One region of the Streptomyces sp. NPDC048255 genome, then DNA from elsewhere that is predicted to be linked to it. Evidence: riboswitches for the same ligand, from Rfam matches in the RefSeq annotation. Region 1 holds a riboswitch; each other region holds the start of a gene.

The links. Region 1 has a riboswitch for cobalamin ahead of cobN (cobaltochelatase subunit CobN). Riboswitches for the same ligand answer to the same signal wherever they lie in the genome.
Region 2: it holds a riboswitch for cobalamin, as region 1 does, so the genes downstream of both, AB0D94_RS30605 (acyl-CoA thioesterase) here and cobN (cobaltochelatase subunit CobN) in region 1, are expected to answer to the same signal.
Region 3: it holds a riboswitch for cobalamin, as region 1 does, so the genes downstream of both, AB0D94_RS06320 (energy-coupling factor ABC transporter permease) here and cobN (cobaltochelatase subunit CobN) in region 1, are expected to answer to the same signal.

The regions. Positions count from the first base shown of each region.
Region 1 covers NZ_JBEZMA010000022.1:102,258-112,068, reverse strand. Annotated here, with positions in the region: gene AB0D94_RS19370 (cobalt-precorrin-6A reductase) at 1-507, shown strand, start outside; gene AB0D94_RS19365 (GNAT family N-acetyltransferase) at 590-1,153, shown strand; gene AB0D94_RS19360 (precorrin-2 C(20)-methyltransferase) at 1,229-2,725, opposite strand; gene AB0D94_RS19355 (precorrin-8X methylmutase) at 2,722-3,369, opposite strand; gene AB0D94_RS19350 (cobalamin biosynthesis protein CobG) at 3,366-4,577, opposite strand; cobalamin riboswitch at 5,105-5,262, shown strand; gene cobN (cobaltochelatase subunit CobN) at 5,295-8,912, shown strand; gene AB0D94_RS19340 (germacradienol/geosmin synthase) at 9,132-9,811, shown strand, end outside.
Region 2 covers NZ_JBEZMA010000056.1:4,006-13,816, reverse strand. Annotated here, with positions in the region: gene AB0D94_RS30620 (hypothetical protein) at 7-1,512, shown strand; gene AB0D94_RS30615 (ATP-binding protein) at 2,024-3,211, shown strand; gene AB0D94_RS30610 (teichoic acid biosynthesis protein C) at 3,544-4,521, shown strand; cobalamin riboswitch at 4,659-4,880, shown strand; gene AB0D94_RS30605 (acyl-CoA thioesterase) at 4,948-5,391, shown strand; gene AB0D94_RS30600 (ABC transporter substrate-binding protein) at 5,702-6,691, shown strand; gene AB0D94_RS30595 (iron ABC transporter permease) at 6,697-7,785, shown strand; gene AB0D94_RS30590 (ABC transporter ATP-binding protein) at 7,755-8,630, shown strand; gene AB0D94_RS30585 (hypothetical protein) at 8,734-9,099, opposite strand; gene AB0D94_RS30580 (hypothetical protein) at 9,295-9,811, opposite strand, start outside.
Region 3 covers NZ_JBEZMA010000004.1:205,170-214,980, reverse strand. Annotated here, with positions in the region: gene AB0D94_RS06340 (PadR family transcriptional regulator) at 1-170, opposite strand, end outside; gene AB0D94_RS06335 (ATP-binding cassette domain-containing protein) at 226-1,047, opposite strand; gene cbiQ (cobalt ECF transporter T component CbiQ) at 1,044-1,793, opposite strand; gene AB0D94_RS06325 (energy-coupling factor ABC transporter substrate-binding protein) at 1,797-2,165, opposite strand; gene AB0D94_RS06320 (energy-coupling factor ABC transporter permease) at 2,162-2,872, opposite strand; cobalamin riboswitch at 2,901-3,096, opposite strand; gene AB0D94_RS06315 (methylglyoxal synthase) at 3,227-4,144, shown strand; gene AB0D94_RS06310 (flavodoxin family protein) at 4,207-4,920, shown strand; gene AB0D94_RS06305 (BTAD domain-containing putative transcriptional regulator) at 4,928-7,882, opposite strand; gene AB0D94_RS06300 (hypothetical protein) at 8,023-8,403, shown strand; gene AB0D94_RS06295 (hypothetical protein) at 8,466-9,182, shown strand; gene AB0D94_RS06290 (hypothetical protein) at 9,224-9,751, opposite strand.

The sequences.
Region 1 (9,811 bases):
CGGATCAGCTTCAACGCCGCCGAGGCCGAGGCTCTCACCGGCGTCCCCACGCTGGCGCTGCGCCGCCCCGGCTGGACCCCGGGCCCCGGCGACGACTGGCGGTTCGCCGGGTCCCTCGAAGAGGCGGCCGCGGCGCTGCCCGGGCTCGGCGGCCGGGCCTTCCTGACCACCGGGCGGATGGGCCTGCACACCTTCGCGCACCTGACCGACACCTGGTTCCTGGTGCGGTCGGTGGACCCGCCGGAGGGTCCCGTGCCGCCGCGCCTGGAAGTGCTGCTGGCCCGGGGCCCGTTCGCCCTGGCCGACGAGCGGGAGCTGCTCGCCCGCCACCGGATCGACGTGCTCGTCACCAAGGACAGCGGCGGCTCGGCCACCGCCCCGAAACTGGCGGCCGCCCGCGAGGCCCGCATCCCGGTCCTCGTGGTGCGCCGCCCGGCGGTACCCGCGGGCGTACCGGAGACCGACTCGGTCGAGGTCGTCCTGGACTGGCTCGGCACGGGCAGCTAGCGCTGTGACCGGGAAGGTTCGCCGGTTCTGCCCTCGGGAAAAGGCATTGCCCCATGGGGAGGGTTCACGTTGGGTGGGCGGCATGACCGAACTGCACACCGACCGTCTCGTCCTGCGTCCATGGCGCGATGCCGACCTCGAACCCTGGGCGGCGATGAACGCCGATCCCGAGGTGCGGCAGCACCTGGGCGACCTGCTCACCCGTGAGCAGAGCGAGGCCTCCATGGTGCGGTTCCGGGCCGCGTTCGACCGGCGGGGGTACGGCTGGTGGGCCGTCGAGGTCCGGGCGACGGGTGAGTTCATCGGCTTCGCGGGCATGGACGACGTGGACGACGGCATGCCGTTCACCGGGGTGGAGATCGGCTGGAGGCTCGCCCGGGCGGCCTGGGGACAGGGCTACGCCACCGAGGCGGCACGGGCGGTCCTGGAGCACGGCTTCGACGCGCTCGGGCTTCCCGAGGTCCTCGCCGTGACGACGGCCGGCAATCTCCGCTCCCAGGCGGTGATGCGGCGGATCGGGATGAGCCGGGACCCGGCCGGCGACTTCGACGACCCCGGCGCGCCCGAAGGACCGCTGCGTCCCAACGTGCTGTTCCGCCTGGCCCGTGCCGCGGCTGCGGGGGCCGGTGCGCCCGGATCCGGCTGAGGCGCCACCGGACGGGTAAGGCCCGGTGCGGTCCTCGCACCGGGCCTTCCCCGCGTACCGCTCCGCCTCACCCGGTCACGGGTAGCGGCGCGGCGTCCAGGTGAGCCTGGACCCGTCGGCCCGCTCGGTGACCTGGGTCTGCGAGGAGCCGACCAGCAGGATCGTGCGCATGTCCACCTCGGACGGCTCCAGCCCGGCGAGGGTGACGATCCGCACCGACTGCTCCGGGCCGCCCACGTCGCGGGCGACGACCACCGGGGTCTCGGGCGCGCGCAGCTCCAGCAGCAGCTCACGGGCCTGGGCCACCTGCCAGGTACGGCTGCGCGAGCCGGGGTTGTAGAGGGCGAGCACCAGGTCGGCGGCGGCGGCCGCGCGCAGCCGCTCCGCGATGACCTCCCACGGCTTGAGCCGGTCGGACAGCGAGATGGTGGCGTAGTCGTGGCCGAGGGGGGCGCCCGCCGCGGCGGCCGCCGCGTTGGCGGCCGTCACCCCCGGCAGGACCCGTACGGGCACGTCCTTGTACTCCGCCTGCCCCGCGACTTCCAGGACCGCCGTGGCCATGGCGAAGACCCCGGGGTCGCCACCGGAGACCACGGCCACCCGCTTGCCGCGCCGGGCGAGGTCGAGGGCGAACTCGGCCCGCTCCGACTCCACCTTGTTGTCGGAGCCGTGCCGGATCTGGCCCGGCTTCACGGGGACCCGGTCCAGGTACGTCGTGTAGCCGACGAGCACCTCGGCGTCGGCGAGCGCCCGCCGGGTCTGCGGGGTGAGCCACAGCGGCCCCGCCGGACCGGTGCCGACGACCACGACCTCGCCGGGGCCGGACGGCACCTGGCCCGGGTTGCCGATGCGGCTGGGGACGACCGCGACGGCGAAGTACGGCACGCTCTGCGGGTCGGTGTCGCCGAGCAGCCCGGTCCGCTCGCCCGCCATGGTGGCGCGCTCGACGTAGCGGGCCTCGGCGAGCCGGCCACTGCTGGCCATCGCACCGCGCACGGCGGGGAAGGTGCGGCCGAGCTTCATCACGACCGCCGAGTCGGTGGCGGCGAGACGGGCGGCGAGCTCCTCCTCGGGCAGGGTGCCGGGGAGGATGGTCAGCACCTCCTCGCCCTCCACGAGCGGGGTGCCGAGCCGGGCCGCGGCGGCGCTGACGGAGGTGACACCGGGGATGACCTCGGTCTCGTACCGGTCCGCGAGCCGCTTGTGCATGTGCATGTACGAGCTGTAGAAGAGCGGGTCGCCCTCCGCGAGGACGGCCACGGTCCGGCCGGCGTCCAGGTGCGCGGCCAGGCGGGCCGCGGCGGACTCGTAGAACTCCTCCATCGCGCCCTGGTAGCCGCCGGGGTGGTCGGTGGTCTCGGTGGTGACCGGGTAGACCAGCGGCTCCTCGATGTGGTCCGCGCGCAGGTGGCCCGCCGCGATCGAGCGGGCGATGGAACGGCCGTGGCGGGCGCTGTGGTAGGCGACGACATCGGCCTCGCCGATCACCTGGACGGCGCGCAGGGTCATCAGGTTCGGGTCGCCGGGCCCGAGGCCGACCCCGTACAGGCGCCCCTTGACGGTGTCGCTCATTCGGCCACGCTCGCGATGGCGTTGACGGCGGCGGCCGCGATGGCGCTGCCGCCGCGCCGGCCCCGCACGATCAGGTGGTCGAGGCCGGAGGGGTGCGCGGCGAGGGCGTCCTTGGACTCGGCGGCGCCGATGAAGCCGACGGGTACGCCGATGACGGCGGCCGGGCGCGGGGCGCCCTCCTCGATCATCTCCAGCAGCCGGAAGAGCGCGGTGGGCGCGTTGCCGACGGCGATCACGGAGCCCTCCAACAGGCCCCGGTCACGCCAGACTTCGAGCGCGGCGGCGCTGCGGGTGGTGCCCATCTTCGCGGCGAGTTCCGGCACGGCCGGGTCGGAGAGGGTGCAGATCACGTCGTTGTCCGCGGGCAGCCGCTTACGGGTGACCCCGCTCGCGACCATCTGCACGTCGCACAGGATCGGCGCGCCGGCCTCCAGGGCCGCGCGGGCCCGCAGCACCACCTCCGGGGTGTACCCCAGGTCCTTCGGGAGGTCGGTCATGCCACAGGCGTGAATCATGCGCACCGCGACCTGGGCGACCGAGGCGGGCAGCCTCGAAAGGTCCGCCTCGGCGCGGATCGTGGCAAAGGACTGGCGGTAGATCGCGGCGCCGTCCTTCTCGTACTCGAACACGGTGTACTCGCTCATTTCTTCACTGCGGCTTCGGACACTCGGGGTTGGTTGCGCGCGGCGGCGAGGGCCGCGGCGAGTTCGTGGGGTGCCACCGGGTCCGCGCCGAGCCGGTACCCGTCGGGCGTGGCCACCAGGTCCACCCAGGCCGTACCGCGGGGGTGCCCGCAGCGGCGTTCGCAGCCGGACCAGTGGACGGGCAGCGGCCCCCGCGCCCGCTCGGCGACGGCCCGCGCGTCGGCGCGTACGTCGGCGAGGGACTTGGCGCAGCCGGGCCGGCCCGTACAGGCGGTGACGGACTCCCAGGCACTGCCCGGCGCGGTGACGAGCCCGGCGGGGCGGGCGCCGGCCGGGGCGGTGACGAGGATGCTGCGCCACGGCGTGATCCGCAGCTCGCCGGGCAGCTCCCGCCACTGCTCGGTGCTGAGCCGGCCGAGCGGGACCAGGACGCAGAGCGCGTCCCCGTGCGCCCCGGGCGCGGGCGGGTCCGCGTACGGGCGGGGCGCGTCGGGGACGTACCGGGCGGGGATGCCCCGGCGGGCCAGGCGGGCGGTGAACTCCTGGCCGTCCAGAGCGTGTTCGGCGGGCAGTTCGGCGATCCGCCAGGCCCGGGTGCCGGCGGCGGCCGCGGCGTCGAGGAAGTGGTGGGCGGCCTCCAGCGCGGCCCGCGCGGCATCGGCGGCGGCCACCTCGGCGGCGTCCGGCGACGCGCCGAGCCGGATCAGCACCCGCCCGCCCGGCTGCGCGAGGAGGGTCACATCGGGGCCGAGGGCGGCCACGTCCCCGCGCCCGTCGTCCACGGCGAACAGGAACCGGCCGGAGAGCGCCGCAGCCTCGGGGTCGGCGCACAGCTCCCGGTCCAGGGCGCGTACCGGGGCGGGGTCCGCCAGCGGGCTGGCGACGATGTTCCGGATCCGCTCGTGCGAGGGCGCGGGCAGCAGCCCGACGGAGTCCAGCAGCTCGGCCAGCCCGGCGCCGCACCCCTCGCGGAGGCCGCGCAATTGCACGTTGCCGCGCGAGGTGAGCTCCAGGTGCCCGTCGCCGAACCGGTCGGCGGCGAGCCCGAGGGCGGCGGCCTGCCGGGCGGCGAGCAGCCCGCCGGGGATCCGGACCCGCGCGAGGAACCCGTCGTCGGCCGCGTGCAGGCGCAGCGCGCCCGGACAGGCGTCACCCCGGTCCCGTATGACGGGTTCGTCCCGCGATACGGCGGAGGGCGGCTTGGACATGGCCGCGAGCATACCCACGATTCCCACCCCACCCCCTGACCGGGCCGAAGCCCCGGACCATTCCGGCCCCGGACCATTCCAGCCCCGCCCCCTGACTGGGCCGAAGCCCCGGCCATTCCAGCCCCGCCGGCGTTTGAGGCGCAGGGTCCGGGGCAGAGCCCCGGGCAACGGCGCCGCACCCAAGCCCCGAATCCGCCCAGCCAGCGCAGCGCGACCGCAGAGCCCCGGCAACGGCGCCGCACCCAAGCCCCCAATCCGCCCAGCCAGCGCAGCGCGACCGCAGAGCCCCGGCAACGGCGCCGCACCCAAGCCCCCAATCCGCCCAGCCAGCGCAGCGCGACCGCAGAACCCCGGCAACGGCGCCGCACCCAAACGCAGACGCCCAAGCCAGCAAAGCGCCACGCCAAAGCACCGCACCAGACGGCAAAACCGCCCAAGCCAGCGCAGCGCGACCGCACGCGCCGCCCCACCACACAACCGCCCGAGCCGGCGCAGCGCCCCCGTACAGCCGGCCTGGGAAAACGCCACCTAAGATGACCTCCCGACGGGCCATTCGGCCCGTCATCGCCGAGGACGGCGACATGGGAGGAAGCCCGGTGCGATTCCGGCGCGGTCCCGCCACTGTGAACCTCGCGGAGCGATCCGCCGGGTGAGTCAGGAACTCCCGCTGTCCTCACTGCCCGGGGCGCGGAAACCCCGAGGAAGGCCTGCCGCCGCATGATCCTGCTGCTGTCGACGTCCGACACCGATCTGCTCAGCGCCCGCGCCGCGAACACGGCGGACGGCCCCGTGCCGTACCGGTTCGCGAACCCCTCCCGCCTTCCCCTGGACGACCTCCCCGGCCTCCTCGACGGAGTCGGCCTGGTCGTCGTACGCCTCCTCGGCGGCCTGCGCGCCTGGCAGGACGGCCTCGACCTGCTCCTGGCCCCCGGCCAGACCCGCCCGGTCGTGGTCCTGACCGGCGAACAGGCTCCGGACGCCCAGCTGATGGAGGCCTCCACGGTCCCGATCGGCATCGCGGCCGAGGCCCACGGCTACCTCGCGCACGGCGGCCCCGCCAACCTGGAGCAGCTGGCCCGGTTCCTCTCGGACACCGTCCTGCTCACCGGCCACGGCTTCGAGCCGCCCGCCGCCTCCCCCACCTGGGGCCCCCTGGAGCGCACCCCGCGGCACACCACCGGCCCCCGGGTCGCCGTGCTCTACTACCGCGCCCACCAGATGAGCGGCAACACCGCCTTCGTGCACACCCTGTGCGAGGCCATCGAGGCGCATGACGCGCAGGCGCTCCCCCTCTACGTGTCCTCCCTGCGCACCCCCGAGCCGGAGCTGCTGACGGAGCTGGAGGGCGTCGACGCGGTCGTCACCACCGTGCTCGCGGCCGGCGGCACCAAGCCCGCCACCGCTTCGGCGGGCGGGGACGACGAGTCCTGGGACGCCGGCGCGCTCGCCTCGCTCGGCGTGCCGATCCTCCAGGCGCTGTGCCTGACGGGCTCGCGCAGCAACTGGGAGGAGAACGACGAGGGGCTGTCCCCCCTCGACGCCGCCACCCAGGTGGCCGTGCCCGAGTTCGACGGCCGCCTGATCACCGTCCCGTTCTCCTTCAAGGAGCTCGACGAGGACGGCCTGCCCGCGTACGTGGCCGACCCCGAGCGGGCCGCCCGGGTCGCGGGGATCGCCGTACGCCACGCGCGCCTGCGCCACATCGACCGCCGCGACAAGAAGGTCGCGCTGGTCCTGTCCGCGTACCCGACGAAGCATTCCCGCATCGGCAACGCGGTCGGGCTCGACACCCCGGCCAGCGCCGTGGAGCTGCTGCGCACGCTGATCGCCGGCGGCTACGACTTCGGCCCCGTCGAGGACATCCCGGGCCTCGTCTCCGGTGACGGCGACGAGCTGATCCGCGCCCTGATCGAGGCCGGCGGCCACGACCAGGAGTGGCTCACCGAGGAGCAGCTGGCCCGCAACCCGGTCCGGATCCCGGCCGCCGACTACCGGCGCTGGTTCGCCCAGCTCCCGGCCGATCTGCGCGAGAGCGTCGAGACGCACTGGGGCGAGGCCCCCGGTTCCATGTTCGTGGACCACTCGGCCAACCCGGAGGGCGACATCGTCCTGGCGGCCCTGCGCCGCGGGAACCTGCTGATCCTGATCCAGCCGCCGCGCGGCTTCGGCGAGAACCCGATCGCGATCTACCACGACCCGGACCTGCCGCCCTCGCACCACTACCTGGCCGCGTACCGCTGGATCCAGGCGCGCGCGCAGGACGGCGGCTTCGGCGCCGACGCGATGATCCACCTGGGCAAGCACGGGAACCTGGAGTGGCTGCCCGGCAAGAACGCGGGGCTCTCCGCGTCCTGCGCCCCGGACGCCGCCCTCGGTGACCTGCCCCTCATCTACCCCTTCCTGGTCAACGACCCGGGCGAGGGCACCCAGGCCAAGCGCCGCGTGCACGCCACCCTGGTCGACCACCTCGTGCCCCCCATGGCCCGGGCCGAGTCGTACGGCGACATCGCCCGCCTGGAGCAGCACCTGGACGAGTACGCCCAGATCTCCGCCATGGACCCGGCGAAGCTGCCCGCCATCCGCGCGCAGATCTGGACCCTGATCCAGGCCGCGAAGCTGGACCACGACCTGGGGCTGGAGGAGCGCCCGGACGACGAGGGCTTCGACGACTTCCTGCTGCACGTCGACGGCTGGCTGTGCGAGGTCAAGGACGCCCAGATCCGCGACGGTCTGCACGTCCTGGGCGGCGCCCCGACCGGCCCGGCCCGCGTCAACCTGGTGCTCGCCATCCTGCGCGCCCGTCAGATCTGGGGCGGTACGACGGCCCTGCCCGGCCTGCGCGAGGCGCTGGGCCTGGACGAGTCCGCGGCCACCCGTACCTCGGCGGACGCCGTCGAGGAGGCGGCCCGGGCGCTGGTCCAGGCGATGGAGGACGCGAACTGGTCCCTGGACGCGGTGGCTTCGGTCGCGGCGGGCCACCCGGCCCCGGTCGCGGACGTGCTGTCCTTCGCGGCCCGCGAGGTGGTCCCGCGGCTGGCCGGCACGGTGGACGAGATCGCCCACGTGGTCTCCGCCCTGGACGGCCGGTTCGTCCCGGCGGGCCCCTCCGGCTCGCCGCTGCGCGGCCTCGTCAACGTGCTCCCCACGGGCCGCAACTTCTACTCGGTGGACCCGAAGGCCGTCCCGTCCCGCCTCGCGTGGGAGACCGGACAGGCCCTCGCCGAGTCCCTCCTCACCCGCTACCGCACGGACAACGGCGAGTGGCCCGCCTCCGTCGGCCTGTCCCTGTGGGGCACCAGCGCGATGCGCACCTCCGGCGACGACGTGGCGGAGGCCCTGTCGCTGCTGGGCGTCCGGCCCGTCTGGGACGAGGCCTCGCGCCGCGTGACCGGCCTGGAGCCGATCCCGCTGGAGGAGCTGGGCCGTCCGCGCATCGACGTCACCCTGCGCATCTCGGGCTTCTTCCGCGACGCGTTCCCGCACGTGATCGGCCTGCTGGACGACGCGGTGCGCCTCGCGGCCTCCCTGGAGGAGCCCGCCGGACAGAACTTCGTCCGGGCCCACGCCCAGGCGGACCTGGCCGAGCACGGTGACGAGCGGCGCGCGACGACCCGTATCTTCGGCTCGCGCCCGGGTACGTACGGGGCGGGCATCCTCCAGCTGATCGACTCCCGGGACTGGCGTACGGACGCGGACCTCGCGGAGGTCTACACGGTGTGGGGCGGGTACGCGTACGGCCGCGGTCTCGACGGCCGCCCCGCCCGGGACGAGATGGAGACGGCCTACAAGCGCATCACGGTCGCCGCGAAGAACACGGACACCCGCGAGCACGACATCGCCGACTCGGACGACTACTTCCAGTACCACGGCGGCATGGTGGCCACGGTCCGCGCCCTGCGCGGCACGGCCCCGGAGGCGTACATCGGCGACTCCACCCGCCCGGAGACGGTCAAGACCCGCACCCTGGTCGAGGAGACCTCGCGCGTCTTCCGCGCCCGCGTCGTCAACCCCAAGTGGATCGAGGCCATGCGCCGCCACGGCTACAAGGGCGCCTTCGAGCTCGCGGCCACGGTGGACTACCTCTTCGGCTACGACGCCACGACGGGCGTGGTCGCGGACTGGATGTACGACAAGCTCACCGAGACGTACGTCCTGGACCCGGAGAACCGCGCCTTCCTGGAGGAGGCCAACCCCTGGGCCCTGCACGGCATCGCGGAGCGCCTCCTGGAGGCCGAGTCCCGCGGCATGTGGGAGAAGCCGGACCCGCAGATCCTCGAAGCCCTGCGCCAGGTCTACCTGGACACGGAGGGCAACCTCGAGGGCGAGACGGACTGAACCGGCGGCTGACCGAGCGCCCGGGCGGCCCGGTCCGCCCGGCGTTCGCCGGCCCCTCCTATCCCCCGGCGGAACGTCACGCCGCGGAACAGCCCTTCCGTCACCTGAAGCAGTGAACTCCCCCTTATCCCAATGGCACCAGGGGTAGGGGCACTGCTGATCTCGTGCGGGGGCCGGGCCACCGGCTCCCGCGCCCATGGACGAAAGGCTCACCCAGCCGTGACGCAGCCGTTTCAACTGCCGGATTTCTACGTGCCCTATCCGGCGCGACTGAACCCCCACCTGGAGGACGCCCGGGTCCACACCAAGCAGTGGGCGCGGGCCCTCGGGATGCTGGAGGGTTCCGGTGTCTGGGAGGAGAGGGACCTCGACTCGCACGACTACGCGCTGCTCTGCTCCTACACCCACCCCGACTGCGACAGCGAGGCGTTGTCCCTCGTCACCGACTGGTACGTGTGGGTGTTCTTCTTCGACGACCACTTCCTGGAGATGTACAAGCGCTCCCAGGACCGCGAAGGCGCCCGCGACTACCTCGAAAGGCTCGCCGCCTTCATGCCGATGGACCTCGCCGACGGCTTCCCGGAGGCCACCAACCCGGTGGAGGCCGGTCTCGCCGACCTGTGGGAGCGGACCGTACCGGCCATGTCCATGGACTGGAGGGAACGGTTCTCCGAGAGCACGAAGAACCTGCTCAACGAGTCCATGTGGGAGCTCGCCAACATCCACATCGGGCGCGTGGCGAACCCGCTCGAGTACATCGAGATGCGGCGGAAGGTGGGCGGCGCCCCCTGGTCGGCCGGCCTGATCGAGTACGTCTCCGCCGAGGTCCCGGCCCGGATCGCGCGCTCCCGCCCGCTGGGCGTGCTGCGCGACGCCTTCTCCGACGCCGTGCACATCAG
Region 2 (9,811 bases), on a different contig from region 1:
CCAGAAGTGAAGATCAAGCGTATCGCCGCCGTCGCGGCCGCCGCCGTCGTCGGTCCGGTCCTGCTGACCACGCCCGCGATGGCCGAGGAGCAGAAGCAGCCGGCCGTGACCGTGCCGGACGCCGAGCCGCAGGACGACAAGGCACCGGCCGCCGGGGGAACGGCGGAGGCGCAGAAGCCCGCCGCCACCGGCACTCCGGCCGGGCTGCCGGCCGGCGAGCCCGCGGTGACACCGCCGGCCGTCCCGCAGCCGCCGGCCGCCGGGACGCCCGCACCCCCGGCCGCCAATACGCCCGTACCTCCGGCCGCCGGGACGCCGGCGAAGGACGTCGCGGACACTCCGGCCGAGGACCCCGACGAAGAGCCGCCCACCGGGATCCTCATAGGGCCCGACGTCACCGTGCAGGGGATCCCGAAGACCGGTTTCAAGGCCGACGGCAGCTGGACCCAGCTGACCGTACAGGTCGACAACTCGGGTCACGTCGCGGTTCCGAACTACACCCCCGAGATCACCGTCATGCAGTGGGACGGGAAGATCAAGGCCTCGCAGGTCAAGGTCGAGCAGCGGGTCACCGCCGGGAACGGATCCGTCTCCTGGCAGCCCGCGAAGCTGGTCCACGGCCCGCAGTACGGCCCCGGGCTCGTCTACAAGCTCGGCACGACCGCCTCCGTGGCCGTCGACGCCGTCCACAGCATCGACGTGCGGATCAGCTTCGCCGCGGACACCCCGGTCGTCCCCTTCGACCTCACCTCCGACGGCACGAGCCGCACCGGTGACAAGATCAGCGCCTCCCCCACGACCTGGTACAACACCAGCATCACGGGCGCGACCCCCGACAACGACCAGCCCGTCGTGACCGAAGGCCCCAAGCTCACCATCGACGGCCTGCCGAACGGCCTGGCGGCGGGCGGGGCCTGGCAGGACCTCACCATCCACGTCGACAACTCCGGCAAGCCGGCCCTGGACGACTTCCACCTGTACTTCAGCCTCGCCCGACCCGACTGGGTCCCGATGGACGGCGAGCAGCTGGAGGTCGAGGTCTACGGCAAGAACGGCTGGGAGCGCGCGGAACTCGGCTACAGCGACGGCTACTACGTCGTCAACCACCTCGCCGGCGGCGCCATCCCCGCGGGCAAGACCTTCGACGTCAAGCTGCGCATCCGGTTCACCGCCGATGCCCAGCTCGGCTACGCGCAGTTCCGCGCCTCCGGCACGGTCCTTGAGATCGGCTCGAACATCCGGAGCGAAAGCCGCCCGGTCCTGGTGAAGATCCTGGCCGCCGACCCGAACACCGGCAACCAGCCCAACCCGAACGGCGGCAGCACCACCACGCCGATCAGCAACACCGGCAACACCAACACCACCGGCACCACCACCCAGACCGGCGGCGAGCTCGCCGCCACCGGCGCCGACGCGGCCACCAGCTGGGCGCTCGGGGGCGCCGGCGTGGCACTGGCCATGGGCGCGGCCCTGGTGGCCGGCACCGGCCGCCGTCGCCGTACGACGGCCTGAGCAACCACCCGCGGCATGTGAAGGGGCCTCCAGGGATGTCCTCCCTGGAGGCCTCTCCTCTTGGGCGCTGGTCCCCAGCGCGGCTGGAGAAGTCGGCGTTCACGCGGCGGAGCTCGGCGGCGGCTCGGACGGGTGCGTGCCCCGCCGCCGCGGCGGCCCGCCGTCACGCGTTCGGCCCGATCCGCGTACTGGGCCTGTGCAGGCTGTCCGCCGGAGGAGGCATCCTCGATGCGCGGGGAAAACGCCCTCGGGCTGCGTCGAGAACGCCCCCTCGGGCGCCTTCGGCGGGGCCTTCACGCTGCTCCGCTCCCTGCGGCCACCCCACGGAACGGCGGCTTCGGCAATGCCGTGGACGCGGCCACCTGGGACCTCGCCATCCATAGCCTGACCTGCACTTTTACCTCCAGATACCTAAGATGGGCACGCACGGGCGACGACATGGACGCAGCGTCGGCTGCTTCGGCTGGCTCCGCCCGCAAACCTGCTCAGGACGGCCCAGGGAGGGTGCTTCATGACCGAGTTCGGCAACCCCAGTCAGCCCGCGAACGTGAACGAGTACACCGGCAGCCACATCCAGGTACTCGAAGGCCACGAGGCGATACGCAGGCGCCCCGGCATGTACGTCGGCTCGACCGGCGAACGCGGCCTGCACCACCTGGTGTACGAGGTCGTCTCGTACGCCGTCGACGAGCACCAGGCCGGCCACGCCGACGCCATTGACGTCACGATCACCGCGGACGGCGGCATTCGCGTCGCCGACAACGGGCGGGGCCTGCCCGTCGAGGTGGAGGAGCCCACCGGCAAGTCGGCCGTCGAACTCGAACTGACGGAGCTGTCCTTCGGCTCCAGGCCCCACACCCGCTACGGGGTCTCCGGCGGCCTCAGCGGCCTGGGCCTGTCCGTGGTCAACGCGCTGTCGAGCCGTCTCATGGTCGAGGTCCACCGAGACGGCCGCCGTTGGACCCAGGAGTACGAGAAGGGCGCCCCGGTCACCCCGTTGACGAGGAACGAGGAGACGAGCGAGCACGGCACCACGATCACATTCCTGCCCGACGCCGACATCTTCGAGATCACCCGGTACTCGTTCGCCACGCTGTCGGAGCGCTTCCAGGAACTGGCCTTCCTCAACGGGGGCCTGGCCATCTCGCTCACCGATGAGCGGCCGGAGCGGCCTGTTCGCCACCACCACGCGGACGGCCTCCGGGCCTTCGTCACCCGCCTCAACCCCCACCCCGTGAGTCTCGTCCACTCCCCCGCCATCAGCTTCGAGTCTGAGAACGAGGACCAGACGGTCTTCGTGCAGGTCGCCATGCAGTGGAACACCTGGTCCCCGGGAGAGCTCCACTCCTTCGCGAACAGCACCCGCACCCTCGAGGGCGGGGCCCACGAAGTGGGCTTCCGTACCGCGCTCACGGACCTCGTGAACGACTACGCGCGCCGGCAGGGGCAGCTGTCCGCAGACGACGAGGACATCACGGCCGGAGCCGTCCACGAGGGCCTGACCGCGGTCGTCTCCGTAAAACTCGCCCATCCAGTCTTCGAGGGCGCCACCAAGACCAAGCTCAGGAATCCCGAAGCGGGCGCCTACGTCCAGGAGGTCGTCCGCGAACACCTCACCGACTGGCTGGACCACAACCCGAACGAGGCCGCGTCCATCATCCGCCACATCTTCAATGCCTCTACCGGACGCGCGAGGTAGTGACGAAGATGCCGGTTCACAGGGACTCACGTCCTCCCGGCTGAGCGGTGCACCCCGGCGGCTGTGAGGAGCACCAGCGACGGAAACGCGACAGAGGCGGCGGTGATCCATTCCGTTTCGAGACAGGTCGGCCGAGACCGGGGCGCCCTGCCTGGCGTTCCACATCGGCGGCTCTCGCACCGCCGGCCCCCGCCGTCCCAGGGGCCACCCTGCTGCCTCCCATCGAGATCAACCGGACACCCAACTGCCCACCGGACCCGACATGTCACACCACCCCTGTGATGGATAGCATCACGTGTCCCTGCCCTCCACCCATGCCTCGGAGTCCCCCCATGAACCACATCCCTGGCCTCCCCCTCTCCCGCCGCGGCCTCATACGCACCGGTGTTGGCGCCTCGCTCGCCGCTCTCGGGCTCGCCGCCGGCGCGCAGACCGCTTCGGCTGATGTGACCGCGACCAAGCGGTTCGACCTCGCGCAGCCGTCGCACGACCTGTTCCGGTCCAAGGACACGCACGGTGCGCGGGTCCAGCAGAGCTTCGCCTTCGACTGGGTGAACAAGTTCCTGTTCGTGGCAACCAAGCGGAGTGGAAGCGCCGAGTCCGATGGTGACCTGTGCATCAACAAGATGGACTTCGACGGGAACTACATCTCGTACATGCACCTCAACGGCTTCGGCCACGGCGTCGCCTTCGCCGCGCTGCCGAGCGGTTCCGACACCGAGCTGTGGATCGAGTGCGACGCGAACAGCAAGGGGTACGGCACCGCGCTCGCCCCCATCCGTTTCACCGCCGACACCACCCTGAGCTCGCCGGCTGCCTCGGCCGCCTACCAGCCGATCTCCGGGGCCACCGAGTACACCTGCTCCGTCGACCCGGTCTACCAGCGCATGATCGTGCGCTACCACACCAGCGCCGGCAAGCGCATCGCCGTGTATCCCCTCTCCGCCTTCGAGACGCGCAGCTTCGGCTCGCCTCTGGTCGACTTCAAGCAGCCGACGATCTCCGGCACTCCGCAGGGCTACACGCTCTACGGCTCGTATATGTACTACCTGACGGGTGACGCGTACCCCGGCGACGGCACCCCCACCGGCGACGGCAACTCCTACGTCACCAGTATCGACATCAACACGGGCACCGTGGCGCAGGGCCCCGTCCTTACCAAGGCCGGCTCCACCCTCCACCACCGCGAGCCCGAGGGCCTGGCGATCTACCGCACCGACGCCGGCGAGGCCCGCCTCTTCATCGGCTTCGCCACCGGCGTGGAGGGCGACCGGCGCTCCAGCATCTTCTACAAGAACGCGCTGATCTGAGCCATGTCCTCCCGGCGGCCGGGCGGCGGACCGGCTGAACCTCGACCGGGTCGGGTCCCGGCCGCGTAGGCAGCAGGGGTGTTCCGTCCGGTCAGCAGGCCGGGCCGGGGAGGGACTTGGCATCGTGCCGTCACGGGTAGGCTGTGGGTACAGCTGGTTCGCCCCTGCCACCAGGCAGGACGCGTCGTAAGAGGGAACCCGGTGAGATTCCGGGACTGCCCCGCAGCGGTGAGTGGGAACGACCGCCGTCATAGAGCACTGGACCCGAACGGGTCCGGGAAGCGACGGCCAGTAGGTGTCAGCCCGGTCGGGCGACGTGCCCGCGAGTCCGAAGACCTGCCGCTGTCCGCATGCCGACTCGTCATGCGGTGGTCCCGAAGAACACCCTCCGGGACCCTCTGGCGCGACTCGCGAAGGAGAGTTGACGTGGCCGACCAGACCGCCATCACGGTGAGGTGCGTTTCCAAGGGCCCGGGCGAGTCCCGGGTCACGCTCGCCCACATCATGAGCGAGCACGACACCAACCTCTACGGCACCATCCACGGCGGCGTGGTGATGAAGCTCATCGACGACGCGGCCGCCGCAGCTGCGGGGCGGCACGCCGGCGGTCCCGCCGTCACCGTGGCCGTGGACCGGATGTCCTTCCTGGCGCCGGTGCGCGCCGGTGACCTGCTCAGCGTCGACGCCGAACTGGAACGGGCCGGCCGAACCTCGATGACCGTCACCGTCAGTGTGCGGGCCGAGCGATGGAACGCCTCGGGACCCACGACCGAGGTGGCCACCGCCCAGCTCACCTTCGTCGCGATAGACGCCGACGGCAGGCCGCGCCCCGTCCCGGCTCTCGACGCCTTGGACCCGGCCACCGCGTAGGCGAGTTGGCTCCGACGCCAGCCAGCAGTCTTCCGGCCCGCCCCTAGTGCTGTGGCCGGAGTTCGCCGTGCTGTCCCGTCGGCCGTAGCGCGATCCGCGGCGCGCGACGCTGCGCGCCCCTGTGAGCCCTTCCCGTTCCAGTCGCCTTATTGCGAGAGTTCCGCAGTTGCCCCTAGCGTGCATCAGCGGTCGCGGGATGGCGGGCGGGACTGGACGGATTCCTACGGGCCCTGGCCGCACGCCCTCACTCGGTCCGTCTGCCGACGAGGCGCGAGGACCTTCCGATCCACCTGCGTTGAGAGGAACTCCCATGCTCCGCAACCACCCGAAGTCCGTCCTGTCCGCACTCGCTGTGGCCCTGTTGATATCCGGCTGCGGAGGAGGCACTACATCCACGGCCGGCCCCTCTGCGGGTGCTCCCGCCAAGGGGTTTCCGATCACAGTGAACAACTGCGGCATCACCACGACCTATCAGCGTCCGCCGCAGCGCGCCGTCTCGCTGAACCAGCACGCGACCGAGGTCATGCTCTCGCTCGGCCTGGAGAAGTCGATGGTGGGCACGGGCTATCTCGACGACAAGATCCTCCCCGAGTACCAGGCCGCCTACGACGGCGTAAAGGTCCTCTCCAAGGAGTACCCCTCCTTCGAGGCGCTCCTGGAGGCCGAGCCCGACTTCGTCTACGGCGGGTGGACCTCCACGTTCGACGAGAAGGAGGGACGCAGCCGGGCCGCCTTCACCAAGGCCGGGATCAATACCCACCTCAACAGCGAGGAGTGCCCGACGGGTCCGGTGAACGTGGCCTCCATGGACGAGGAGATCCGCACCCTCGGCAAGATCTTCGGTGTGCCCGAGCGGGCCGAGGAACGGCTGACGACACTGCACGCCACCCTCGACAAGGTGGAGACCGGGCTCGCCGGTGTCACCCCGGTCAAGCTCTTCGTGTACGACAGCGGGGACAAGACGGCCTTCACCGCGGGCGGCAAGGGCATCGGCAATGAGATGATCCGGCGGGCCGGCGGGGTGAACCTCTTCTCCGACCTGGACAAGGCCTTCGGCGACGTCTCGTTCGAGCAGGTGGCGCAGCGTGCCCCCGAGGCCGTCGTCATCTACGACTACGGCGACCAGTCCGTCGAGGACAAGAAGAAGTTCCTGCTCGCCCACCCGGCGCTGCAGGACGTGCCCGCGATCAAGAACCAGAGGTTCGCGGTCCTGCCGCTGTCCTCCACGGTGCTCGGCGTCCGGATGCCGTCTGCCGTCGAGTCGCTGGCGAAGCAGCTCCACCCGGGCCGCGTCCAGTGACGGTTGTGAAGGCCCCGGCGGCCGAGGGGGCCGGCCTCCGCGAGGAGGGCCGGCCCGTCCCCGCGCGGCGCCCCGGGCTCCCGTACGGCCTGGTGCTGACCTTTCTGGGCCTGCTGGTGGCCTGCGCGGCCACGGCCGGGATCGCGGCGGGATCGATCAGCGTGCCGGCCGACCAGGTGTGGAACATCCTGCTGCACCGCGTGCACCCGGCCCTCGCGGAGCCGACGTGGACCCCGGTGCGCGAGACGATCGTCGTGGACGTCCGGCTGCCACGGGTGCTGCTGGCCGGTGTGGTGGGCGCAGGTCTGTCGGTGGCCGGGATGGCGTTGCAGGCGCTGGTCCGCAATCCGCTGGCTGACCCGATGCTGCTGGGTGTCTCGTCCGGTGCGTCGGTCGGCGCGGTGCTCGTCCTGGTCCTGAACCTGACAATGTTCGGGCTGTTCACGCTGCCGGTGGCGGCGTTCTGCGGCGCCTTGGCGGCCTTGGTCGCCGTCTACTTCCTGGCCCGCTCCGGCGGGAGGATGACGACGGTACGGCTGGTCCTGGCCGGGGTGGCCATGGCCGAAGTGCTGTCGGCGCTGGCCAGCTTCCTGATCGTCACCTCGAACGATCCGCACAAGACGCAGTCCGCGCTGCGCTGGATGCTCGGCGGACTGGCCGGGACCACCTGGACGACGGTGTGGGTCCCCGTCGGTGCGGTCCTGCTCGGTACGGCCGTCCTCCTGGGCGTCTGCCGTCCGCTCAACCTCCTGCTCGCCGGGGAGGAGGCCGCCTCGGCCCTCGGTCTGGACGTCCACCGGTTCCGCGGCGCCCTGTTCACGCTGGTGGCCCTGATGATCGGCACGATCGTCGCGGTCAGCGGGCAGATCGGGTTCGTCGGGCTGATCATGCCGCACGTGGTGCGGCTGCTCGTCGGGGCCGACCACCGTCGCGCGCTGCCCGCCGCAGCGCTCCTCGGGGCGGCCTTCCTGATCTCCGCCGACCTGGCCGCGCGTACGTTCATGAGCCCCGAAGAGATACCCGTCGGCATTCTCACCGCCCTGGTCGGCGGTCCCTTCTTCCTCTGGCTGATGCGACGAAAGGCGGCGCGGTGACGAACCCACCGACCGGCGGGCCCGGTTGTCTTGACGCCGAGGGCGTCAGCGTCGTCATGAACGGCAAGGCGCTGGTCCACCAGGTATCGCTGCACGTGGCACCCGGCGAGGTGATGGGCCTGGTCGGCCCCAACGGCGCCGGCAAGTCCACCCTGTTGCGCACCTTCTACCGGGCGCTGCGCCCCACCTCGGGCCGGGTCCTGCTCGACGGCGAGGACGTCTGGCGGATGCCCGGCAAGCGGCTCGCCCAGCGGCTCGCGGCCGTCCTTCAGGAGACGTCCGGGGACTTCGAGCTGACCGTGTACGACGTGGTCGCCATGGGCCGCACCCCTCACAAGCGGGCCTTCGCGGGCGACAGTACGGACGACCGCGACATCATCACGCGCTCACTGGCGGAGCTCCACGTCGACGCCCTCGCGCACGCGCCCTTCGACCGCTTGTCGGGCGGGGAGAAACAGCGGGTCCTGATCGCCCGCGCCCTCGCGCAGCGCACCGGAACCATGGTCCTGGACGAGCCGACCAACCACCTGGACCTACGGCACCAGCTCGACGCCCTCCGGCTCGTGCGAAGACTCGGCGTCACCGCCGTGGTCGCGCTGCACGACCTGAATCTCGCCGCGGCCTTCTGCGACCGGATCTGCGTCATGGCCGGCGGCCGCGTCGTCGCCACCGGCAAGCCCGAGGAGGTCCTCACCGCCCCGCTCCTGTCCGACGTGTACGAGGTCGAGGCCGAGGTCATCGAGCATCCCCGTACCGGGGTGCCCTTCGTCAGCGTCCTACCCGGCTGCGAACGGCCGGCCGGCGAGGCGCTGCAGGAGGGAGAACGAGCCGTTCGCAAGAACTGAGGCAGCGTAAGTCGGCAATCAGGGGTCATCGGGTGTCCCTATGGCCGGGTGAGGCACGTACGCAGTGCTGGGGCTGCCGAACCCTCATCGTGGGTCGGTCGGGCTAGCCGTCGAGGTAGCGGTGTCTGATGTCGCCTGACGAGATGAAGAGTTGGCCATCGCGGACCTGCCATTCAACTGTGCCGTCGGCCTCGTGGCTCGCGAGGAACAACCCCCTGATGCGGTCCCCGTCCTCGTCGGAAGCCGGGATCCGTGCGATCGCTCTGATCTGGTCGACGAGCCAGTCCACAGCCGATTGGCGGATGTCGGCGCCGTAGAAGATGTAGTGCGTCCAGTTGACGTGCTGGCGAGGTGTGCCCCAGCCGTTGGAGTAATGATCGTCTTCGTGCGACGAGATGATCTCCTGGACGGCGACGAGTTGCCTCTCGTCGCACTCCAGCCATCCTCTGACCGACACGTAAATGCCCACGGGCACGTCCCTTCTCTCGCGGGGCCGGGTCACGGCTCACTGGTCAGCCCTGTCGCCGACCCTCCCACCACAAGACGGGCACCGAACCCCCGCCGTACTTGGGGCCAGGGCTACTGGTGGACCGAGGCAGTTGAAGGTGTTCATGCCCTTGATCACGATGTCGTGTGCACAGAAGGTCACGAACTGCATCGGGTATCAGGCCCAGGGGTCGTCGTCCCAGGGGTCGATGACACCCGGTTTCGCGTTGTTCAGCATCTGGTCGATGGTGCGGGCGAGGCCCTTCTCGTCGACGTGCGCGATCCAGGGAACACCATCCAGGACGTCGGTCAGATCACCGGTGACAAGGGCGTCGAACGTCGAGCGCAGTTCGTCCGGGACAGGGTCGTTCACCAGGCAGAGCCAGGCGAGCGCGGCGGGCACGCGGACGTCCGCGGGCTGTGCGGGATCAGGCCAGAGGGCGTGAGCCCATGCGGCGGCGCGGGGGTCGGCGTTCTGGAAGGCGACTTCCGCGATGGCCAGGACGAGACTCGCGCGGACTGCGGGGATCTGCTCGGTGGCCAGGCGGGCCCGGAGGGCTTCTGTGATGCGGTGGGCCTTGCCCGAGACGGTGGCCAGGGCATAGCAGGTGGAGGTGCGGACGTCGGGGTCCGCGTCGTGAAGATGTGGGAGGAGCAGGTCGGCATCGGAGGTAAGGGCGTTGCGTGCTGCCTCG
Region 3 (9,811 bases), on a different contig from region 1:
GGCAGCTCCCGGATCAGCCCGGCCTCCTCCAGCCGGCCCAGCTCCCGGTAGATCTGCTGGTGCGTGGAGGACCAGAAGTACCCGATCGACTTGTCGAAGCGCCGGGTCAGCTCCAGCCCCGACGAGGGCTTCTCGAGGAGGGCGGTGAGGATGGCGTGCGGGAGCGACATGCGGCCATCCTAGGGAGTGCCGTCCCGGCGGGCCCTGACGCCCGCGGGGGAGGGTCTAGCGCCAGGCGGCCAGCGCCTCCGGCACGCGCGGACCGGGGGTGTGCGCGTCGAGGAAGCCGTGGGCGCGCAGGAACGCGGTGACCGCCGGGGACCAGGCCTGGCGCAGGCCCGCCGAGGCGAGCAGTTCCGGGTCCGACAGGAGGTCCCGCGCCGCCCCCGTCCGGATGCCCGACGGGGTGAGGACCGCCGCGTCGTCGGCCCAGCGGACCGCCAGCTCCACGTCGTGGGTGGCCATCACCACCGTGGTGCCGTCCGCCCGCAGCCCCGCCAGCACGTCCAGCAGGCGCTCCTGCCCGTCCGGGTCCAGCCCGGCCGTGGGCTCGTCCAGGATCAGCACGCGCGGAGCCATCGCCACCGCCCCCGCGATCGCCGCGCGCTTGCGCTGCCCGTACGACAGCAGGTGCGTCGGGCGATCCCGGAGCGCGGTGATGTCCAGCGACGTCAGGGCGGAGTCGACCCGCCGGCGGACCTCCGGCGCGGGCAGGCCCAGGTTCATCGGGCCGAAGGACACGTCCTGTTCGACGGAGGCCGCGAACAGCTGGTCGTCTGGGTCCTGCACCACCAGCTGGACGCCGGTCCGCAGCCGGGTCAGACCCTTCCGGTCGTACGCCACCACCGCTCCGTCGAGCCGCAGTTGACCCGAACCCGGCCGCAGACCCCCGCTCAGCAGCCGCATCAGCGTGGTCTTGCCACTGCCGTTGCGGCCCAGCAGGACCAGCGCGCGGCCCTCCTCGATGGCGAAGTCCACGCCGGACAGCACGGACGGCCCGTCCTCGTAGGCGTAGCCCGCGCCGACCAGTTCCACCAACGGGGTCACAGATACAGCTCCTTCAGTACGAGGGTCAGGACGGCCAGGCCGGTCAGCAGCGCGCCGGAGCCGGCCAGGAACCGCCAGGACAGCGTCGCCTCCGGTACGAGCACCCGCAGCGCGCCGTCGTAGCCGCGCCCGGCCAGCCCGTCCTGGAGCCGCGCCGCACGGTCGAAGGCCCGTACGAACGAGGTCGCCGCCAGCCCTGCCAGCGAACGCCACACCGCCGCCCGGCCGCGCTGCCCGAGACGGGCCGCCTGGGCCCGGCGGATCTGGGCCATCGAGTCCAGCAGCAGGAACCCGATCCGGTACATGACCAGGGCCACGTCCACCACGGGAGCCGGCACCCCGGCCCGCACCAGCCGGGGCAGTACGTCCGAGACCGGGGTGGTGAAGGCGAACAGCAGCACCCCGAGGGAGGCCGCCGAGGTGCGCAGCAGCAGTTCCGCCGCGTGCCGGGGGCCGTCCGGGGCGAGCACCACGAACCCGGCCGGCCCGCCCACCGAGACCAGCAGCGGCAGCGCCCCGGTGAAGCAGAAGCCGAGCGGGATCCGGAAGGCCCGCCACAGCTGCCGTCCGGACACCCCGGCGGGCCCGAGGAGCACCGCCAGGGTGGCGGCGGCGACCAGCGGCCCGCCGGGCCAGGGCGGCAGGCACACCGCCGTGACGGTCAGCCCGATCCCCAGCAGGGCCTTCTCCAGGGGATGGCGGTGACGCCAGCGGCTGCTGTGCGCCGCCACGTCGATCGGCAGCACCGCCTACGACTCCGCGGCGGTGCCCGCCGTACCCGCCGGAGCGGCGGCGGCCGGGGCTGCCGTGGCCGCCGCGGCGGCAGCGGCCTGGCGGCGGCCCTTGCGGACTCCGAAGTAGTACGCGAGCACGCCCGCGCCGAGCGCCGCCTGGAGGGCGAACAGCGCCGACTCGATCTCGCCGGAGGGGGGCTCGTAGAGCGGTGTGAACCACGGCTCGTAGTCCGGCTTCAGCTCGGTGATCGCCGCTTCCGCCTGCGCGTCCGCACCCGTGAACGGCTCCTCCTTGCCCTCGCCGAGCCCCAGCGCGAGCGGGAGCACGGCCAGCGCCGCCACCAGGAGCAGCAGCAGGGTGTTGATCTTCGCGTTCCTGGTCATCGGGCCACCGCTTCCTGGTCGGTCTCCTGCTTCGCCTTGCCCCCGGTCAGCTTGGCGACGCCGAGGCGCACCATGTCGGACTTGCTGGACTGCATCAGCAGCCGTACGACGAGGACGGTCAGCAGCCCCTCGCTCACGGCGAGCGGGATCTGGGTGACCGCGAAGATGCCCGCGAACTTCTCCAGGGAGCCCACGAAGCCGCTGCTCGCGTCCGGGAAGGCCATCGCCAGCTGGACGGAGGTCACGCAGTAGGTCACCAGGTCGGCGAAGAAGGCGCCGAAGAAGACGGTCACCATCAGCGGCAGGTCGAACTTCCGCAGGAGCCGGTAGACGCCGTAGCCCGCCCAGGGCCCGGCGATCGCCATCGAGAAGACGTTGGCGCCGAGGGTGGTGAGCCCGCCGTGCGCCAGCAGCAGCGCCTGGAAGAGCAGGGTGATGGTGCCGAGCACCGCCATGATCGGCGGCCGGAACAGGATGGCCCCGAGCCCCGTACCGGTGGGGTGCGAGCAACTGCCCGTCACCGAAGGGATCTTCAGGGCGGACAGGACGAAAGTGAACGCTCCGGACGCGCCGAGGAGCAGGGTGCTCTCCGGGTTGGCCTTCACCTCGCGGGTGAGGGCGCGCACGCCGTGCACGACAAAGGGAGCGGACGCGGCGCCCCAGGCGACCGCGTGCAAGGGGGGCAGAAACCCCTCGGCAATATGCATGAGTAGGGAGACCTCTCCAGCACCTCGTGGATGGACAACGCGCCCCGGCCGGTCTCCTGGCTCACGGGTACTGATGCCCGGACTCCGCCTTCCCGGGGCCGTGCGGTCTCCCGCGCGGGCCCAGTGGCTTCCCGCAGGAGTGGAGCCGGACTTCCCGATCACAGTGGCGAGGGCCGCACCGGTTTCACACCGGTTTCCCGAACACCAAGGCCCGCTGACCCTAGTCGGCCGCGCGGACGGGTACCAACCCACCCTCGGAACCGCCGGCGGAGCTCGGATTCCGCTTGCGCTCACTGTGCGTGTTCGACCCGCTACCATATGCACCAACAACCGCACCTGACGAGGGAGTTCCGCATGTCCGTGACCGCCGAGGACTGGCTGCCCCGCATCGCCGCGCTGTTCCGCGCGTACGACCTGGACGGCGACGGCCAGCTCGGCCGCGAGGACCTGATCGCCTACGCCGGACGGCTGGCCGAGCAGCTCACCGAGCCCGGGGACACCCGCCGCCGGGCCGCGCTGTACGACGTGTACGCGGAACTGTGGACCCAGCTCCAGGCCGCCGCCGACACCGACCGGGGCGGCCGCATCAGCGAGCAGGAGTTCGTCGCGGCAGCCGCCCGTGACGCCTTCGACGGGGACGCCTCCTTCCGCGCCTCCACCCTGCGCGCCCTCGACGCGCTCGCGGACGCCCTCGACCGGGACGGCGACGGCCGCATCGACCGGGAGGAGTACGAGCGGATCTTCGGCGCGACGGGTCTGTCCGGCGCCACGGACGCCCTGGCCTTCGACAGCGTCGACGCCGACGGCGACGGGTCCGTCAGCCGCGAGGAACTGCGCGCCGCAGCCGTGTACCTCTTCCCGCTGGCCGACCCCAGCTGGCTGAGCGGCGGGGGCGCCCGCCCCGACCGCCCGCGCGGCATCGCCCTGGTCGCCCACGACTCCCGCAAGGCCGACCTGCTGGCCTGGACGGAGCGCCGGGCCGCCGACCTCAAGCCGCACCGCCTCTACGGCACCGGTACCACCGGCACCCTGATCAACCGTCTGATCGGTCTGGACGTCACCCCGCTGCGCAGCGGCCCGCTCGGCGGCGACCAGCAGATCGGGGCCCTCGTCACCCAGGGTGAGATCGACATGCTGGTCTTCTTCTTCGACCCGCTCGCCTCGCACCCGCACGGGGACGACGTCCGCGCGCTGATCCGCCTCGTGGCGCTGGCCGACGTCCGGCTCGCGCTGAACGCGGCGAGTGCGGACGCGATGATCGAAAGCCTCTAGGGAGTGCCACGGGCGGGCGCGGTCGGCTGGCGTCCGCGCCCCACGCTGCGCAGGCTGAGGGGGTGGCTGCCGACTACGACTACTCCGACCTGACCGCCGTCTACGTGAACTGCACGCTCAAGCGCTCGCCCGAGACCAGCAACACCGAAGGTCTGATCGACAAGAGCCGGGCGGTCATGGAGGCGGCCGGTGCCCGGACCTCCCTGATCCGCGCCGTCGACCACGACATCGCGACGGGCGTCTGGCCGGACATGACCGAGCACGGCTGGGAGAGCGACCAGTGGCCGGTCCTCTACAGCCAGATCATGGACGCCGAGATCCTGGTGCTCTGCGGCCCCATCTGGCTCGGCGACAACAGCTCGGTGATGAAGCAGGTCGTCGAACGCCTCTACGCCTGCTCCTCGATCCTGAACGAGCAGGGCCAGTACGCCTACTACGGCCGCGTGGGCGGCGCTCTGATCACCGGCAACGAGGACGGCGTCAAGCACTGCGCCATGAACGTGCTCTACAGCCTCCAGCACCTGGGCTACGCGATCCCGCCGCAGGCCGACGCGGGCTGGATCGGCGAGGCCGGGCCCGGCCCCTCCTACCTGGACCCGGGCTCGGGCGGCCCCGAGAACGACTTCACCAACCGGAACACCGCCTTCATGTCGTGGAACCTGATGCACCTGGCCGCCCTGCTCAAACGCTCCGGCGGCATCCCGGCGCACGGCAACCAGCGCTCGCTGTGGGACGCGGGCTGCCGCTTCGACTTCCCCAACCCCGAGCACCGCTGAAGCCCCGTTACACCGGCACCTCCGCCAGCGTCGACTCCAGCCGCGCCAGCAGCGGCCGTGCGTCCATCCGGCGGCAGCTCGCGAGGGCCTCCTCCAGTACGGCCCGGGCCCCGGCCGCGTCGCCCGAGGCCAGCAGGGCGCGCGCCAGCGGCTCCACCGCCAGGGCCCGCACCAGGCTCTGCCCCGAGCGGCGGCCCAGCTCGTCCGCCGCCCGCAGCTGACGCAGGGCCTCGGCCGCCTCCCCCCGGTCCAGGGCGATCCGGCCGAGCCCGATGCGGGCCGCGCTCTGCCCGGCCAGGTCGCCGCTGCCCCGGGTGTGGGCCAGGACCTCCCGGAAGCCCGCCTCGGCCTCGTCCAGCCGGCCGAGGGTCCGCTGGGCGTCGGCGACCCAGCGGAGCATGCACATCCGGGGCCAGGCCGCGCCGCCCAGCTCCGCCACCGCCAGGGCCTCGCGCAGCACCGGCAGGGCGTGCCCGCCCTCGCCGCGGGCGAGCAGCACCTGGCCGATGCCGCGCAGCGCGTGGGCCTGGCCGTAGCGGTCGCCCGCCGCCTCGAACACCACCGCGATCCGCCGGCACCGCCGCATCGCCTCGTCGAGCCGGCCCTGGATCCGGTCCAGGTAGGAGAGCAGCCAGCCCGCGTACGCCGCCCCGTGCGCGTCGCCGAGCTCCTCGAACAGCGCCTCCCCGGCCGTCAGTACGGCCCGGGCCGGCCCCCACTCCTCGCGGCAGGTCCGGTGCCGGCCCAGCCCGACCAGCATCACCGCCTCCCCGGTGCGGTCCCCGGCGGCCCGCGCGGCGGCCAGCCCGAGCTCCTGGACCGTCTGCCAGCCGGCCAGGTCGCTGCGCAGGTCGAAGAGGTACTCCCCGGCCGCCGCGAGCTCCCAGCAGGCGTATGGGTCCACCCGCGCGGCCTGCCGTACGGTCGCCACCAGCGCCTCCCGCTCCGCCCCCAGCCAGCGCACCGGCTCGGCCCGCGGCCCCGCGAGCACCGCCGGGTCCGGTACGCGGGCGGCCGTCCGGCCGCCGAGCCCGGGGTAGTCCAGGCCCTGGTGGGCCCGCCGCCCCTCGCGCACCAGCGCCACCCAGCAGGACAGCACCCGGCGCAGCGGCTCGGCCCGCGGCGGCCCCGCGAGCTCCCGGCCGAAGGCGCGGACCAGGTCGTGCATCCGGTAGCGCTGCTGCCCCGCCTCGTCCCGGCCGGCCACCTCCAGCAGGTGCGCCGCCACCAGGGCGTCCAGGGCCTCCTCCGCCGCGCCGAGGCGGCACCCCAGCACGGCCGCCGCCGTCCAGGCCGCGCAGTCCGGGGCGTCGAGCAGGGCGAGCCCGCGCAGCAGGGCCCGGGCCTCGCCCGGGAGCGCGCGGTAGCCGAGCCGCAGCCCGGCCCGCACCCCGTCGAGCACGTCCAGCCGGGCCCGTTCGTCGCCCAGCCGGGCCGCCAGCCGGGCCAGTTCCCGGTGCGGCAGCGCGGCCAGTTCGGCCCCGACGATCCGCAGGGCGAGCGGCAGCCGCCCGCACAGCCGCACCAGCTCCCGCGCCGCCTCCGCCTCGGCGGCCACCCGCCGCGCCCCGGCGATGTGCGCCAGGAGCCCGAGCGCGTCCCGCTCGTCCAGGAGCGGCAGGCCAAGGGCGACCCGCAGGTCGAGCCCGGTCAGCCGGTGCCTGCTGGTGACCAGTACGGCGCAGCCCGCCCCGGGGAGCAGGGGTTCGACCTGGGCCTCGCCGCCCGCGTTGTCCAGGACCACCAGCACCCGACGCCCCGCGAGCAGGCTGCGGTACAGGGCCCCGCGCTCCCCGGCGTCCGCGGGCACCGCCCGGCCGTCCACGCCGAGGCCGCGCAGGAAGCCCGCCAGGACCTCCGCCGGGTCCGCGGCCGCCGTGGGGTCGGCGCCGCGCAGGTCGGCGTAGAGCTGCCCGTCGGGGAACTCCTCGCGCAGGCCGTGCGCGACCCGCAGGGCGAGCGCGGTCTTGCCGATGCCGGGCGGCCCGGTGACCAGGCAGACGCCGCCCTCGGCGGCGCGCAGCCCGCGCCGCAGGGTGCCGGCCTGGCTCTCCCGCCCGACCAACGCCAAGGTCTGGGCGGGGAGTTGGGCCGGGACGGCGGGGCCTCGGGGCGGTTCGGCCCGCGGGGGCGGGGCGCTGCCGGTGCCGTGCAGCTCGGCCCGCGAGAGCGGGGCGTCGCCGGTCCCGTGCGGTGCGGCCGGCACCCGTACCGGCCGCGGCCCGCGCAGTGCAGGGGCGTCGGCGAGGACCGCCGCGTGCAGGGCCCGCAGTTCCGGGCCGGGATCCAGGCCCGCCCGGCCGGCGAGGTGCCGGCGGGCCCGGTCGAAGGCCTCCAGCGCCTCCCCGCGCCGCCCCGACCGGTACAGGGCCAGCATGTGCAGCTCCACCAGCCGTTCCCGTAAGGGGTGTTCGGCCGTCAGCCCGGCCAGCTCGGTGCACACCCGGGCGTGTCGGCCCAGCTCCAGATCCGCGGCCAGCGCCCGCTCCACGCAGTCGAGCCGCTCCTGCTCCAGCCGGGCCGCCGCCGACTCGAAGATCCGCCCGCGCAGCCCGCCCAGCGCGACGGGGCCCCGCCACAGCTCCAGCGCCCCGCCGAGCAGCCGCCGCGCCTCGGCCGGGTCGGCGGCGGCTTCCGCAGCCGACCGCAGGTGCGCGAACTCCCGTACGTCCAGAGCTGCTTGACCGGGATCCAGGACGAAGCCGGCCTCCGTGCGGCTCACGGAGGCGCCCGAGCCCGCGAGCCGTCTCCGCAGCGCACCCGCCGCGTTCTGCAGCTGCTCCCGCGCCGTGGCCGGCGGGTCGTCCCACACCGCCTGCGCCAGCCCGGCGGCCGGCACCACCCGGCCCGCCTCCAGCGCCAGCGCCGCCAGCACGCGCCGCCCGCGCGGCCCGGCCAGCTCCAACGGCCGGTCGTCCAGGGTGACGAGCACCGGGCCCAGCAGGGAGAAGACCAAGGCCATGGCGGACTCCGCGGCACTGCGTGGTGGACGGATGGCCGGCGGATGGGCCGCCGGTGGGCGCCGATCGTAGCCTCTCGCCACCCGCCGGAGCAGGGGTGGATCCCCTTCCGCTTCGGCTGCCACCCAGAGAGGACACCCCCATGCCCCTCCGCACGCGCACCGCCTCCCGGGGCGCCGCGCTGCTGACCGTCGCGCTGCTCGCCCTGGCCGGACTCACCGCCCCCGAGGCCTCGGCCGCCCCCGCCGGGCCCACCGTCGCGGTGGCGATGGGCGACAGCTTCATCTCCGGCGAGGGCGGCCGCTGGCTCGGCAACACCGACCGCTACCAGGGCGCCCGCAACGGCACCGACCGGGCCTGGACCGGGGGTTCGGACTACGACCCCGCCAAGGTCTACGGAGCCACCGGCGAGGTCGGCGGCTGCCACCGCTCCGACGTCTCCGAGATCGCCACCGCCCCGCTGCCCGGCATCGAGCAGCGGGTCAACCTGGCCTGCTCGGGGGCCGAGACGGCAACGTCCTGAGCGCGGCGGCGGGCGGGCAGCCCTACCAGGGGGAGGCCCCGCAGACCGATCAGCTGGCCGCCGTGGCGCGGACCTCGCGGGTCAGGCTGATCGCCCTGTCCATCGGCGGCAACGACCTCGGCTTCGGCCGGATCATCGGCGACTGCGCGTACGACTGGTACTTCAAGCGGCTGTGCTGGAAGAAGCAGGCACCGGTGGTCGAGCACCAGCTGCCGGGCGTGAAGGTCAAGGTCACGGCGGTCGTGGACGACATCCGGGCCACGATGCGGGCCGCCGGGTACGCGGACGGCGACTACCGGCTCGTCCTGCAGTCCTACCCGTCGCCGATCCCGGGCGGGGAGTCCTTCCGGCTGGACCAGAACGACTCGGACCGGATGTTCAAGGACGGCTGCCCCTTCAACGACCGGGACGCGGACTGGGCGGCGTACACCCTCGTCCCCAGGATCGGCGACATGGTCAAGGCGGTGGCGGGCGCGCGCGGCACCGACTACCTGGACCTGAGGGACGCGCTGGCCGGACACGAGGTGTGCGCGCTGGGCACGGAACAGGTGGGCCAGGGCGGGCCGGACCCGCGTGAGCACGAGTGGTTCCGCTTCCTGGACCACGTCAACACGCAGGGCACGCTGGATGAGTCCATGCACCCCAACGCCCACGGCCAGCGGGCGATGGCGGCCTGCCTGGGCCTGGTGGGTGCGGCGGCTCCGGGCCGGTACGCGTGCACGCAGGACTGGTTCGGCGACGGGGACCCGAGCATGATGCGGATCCGCCCGGCGGGCTGACACGGGGCGCCCGGGGCCTGCGAGGCCCCGGGCGGCCCTTCTCAGCAGACGTTCGGGTGCGAGATGTCCACCACGAGCCGCTCGGGCGAGTGCAGGACGGTGGTGCTGTAGTACGGCTTCGTGTCGAAGGCGGCGCCGAAGGTCACGTAGCCCTCGTAGTCGCCGGTCAGGGCGATGCCCTTGAGCTTGCTCAGGTAGATCTTCTGGAGCCGCGGGCCCCGGTAGACGTTCTGACCCGCGTCGTCGTGCCCGGCGGCCGGGTTCAGGCGGATCTCCAGGAAGTGCTTCCCGGCCAGCGGGACGGGCTTGCCGGACCCGTCGTAGAACAGCTGGGAGACGGGAGTGACGGTGACCCCGGGGACGTAGCCCTCGATGTCGATGACGAGCCGGTCGTACGTGCAGTGCCCGCCCCAGCGGGCGTTGACGACCAGCGGGGTCTGGGTGCTGGCGGCGGTGGCCGTGGTGGCGGCGGATGCCGGGGCCGCGAGCGCGATCCCGGCGGTGAGCAGGGCACCTGTGGCCAGGGCCACGAGCTGCCGACGGCGTAGACGAGAACGTAGGCGGTTCATGACGTCCCCCCGATTCTCCAGAGACGGGGACAGTGCTGTCACCCGTAGAGACACCGGCCG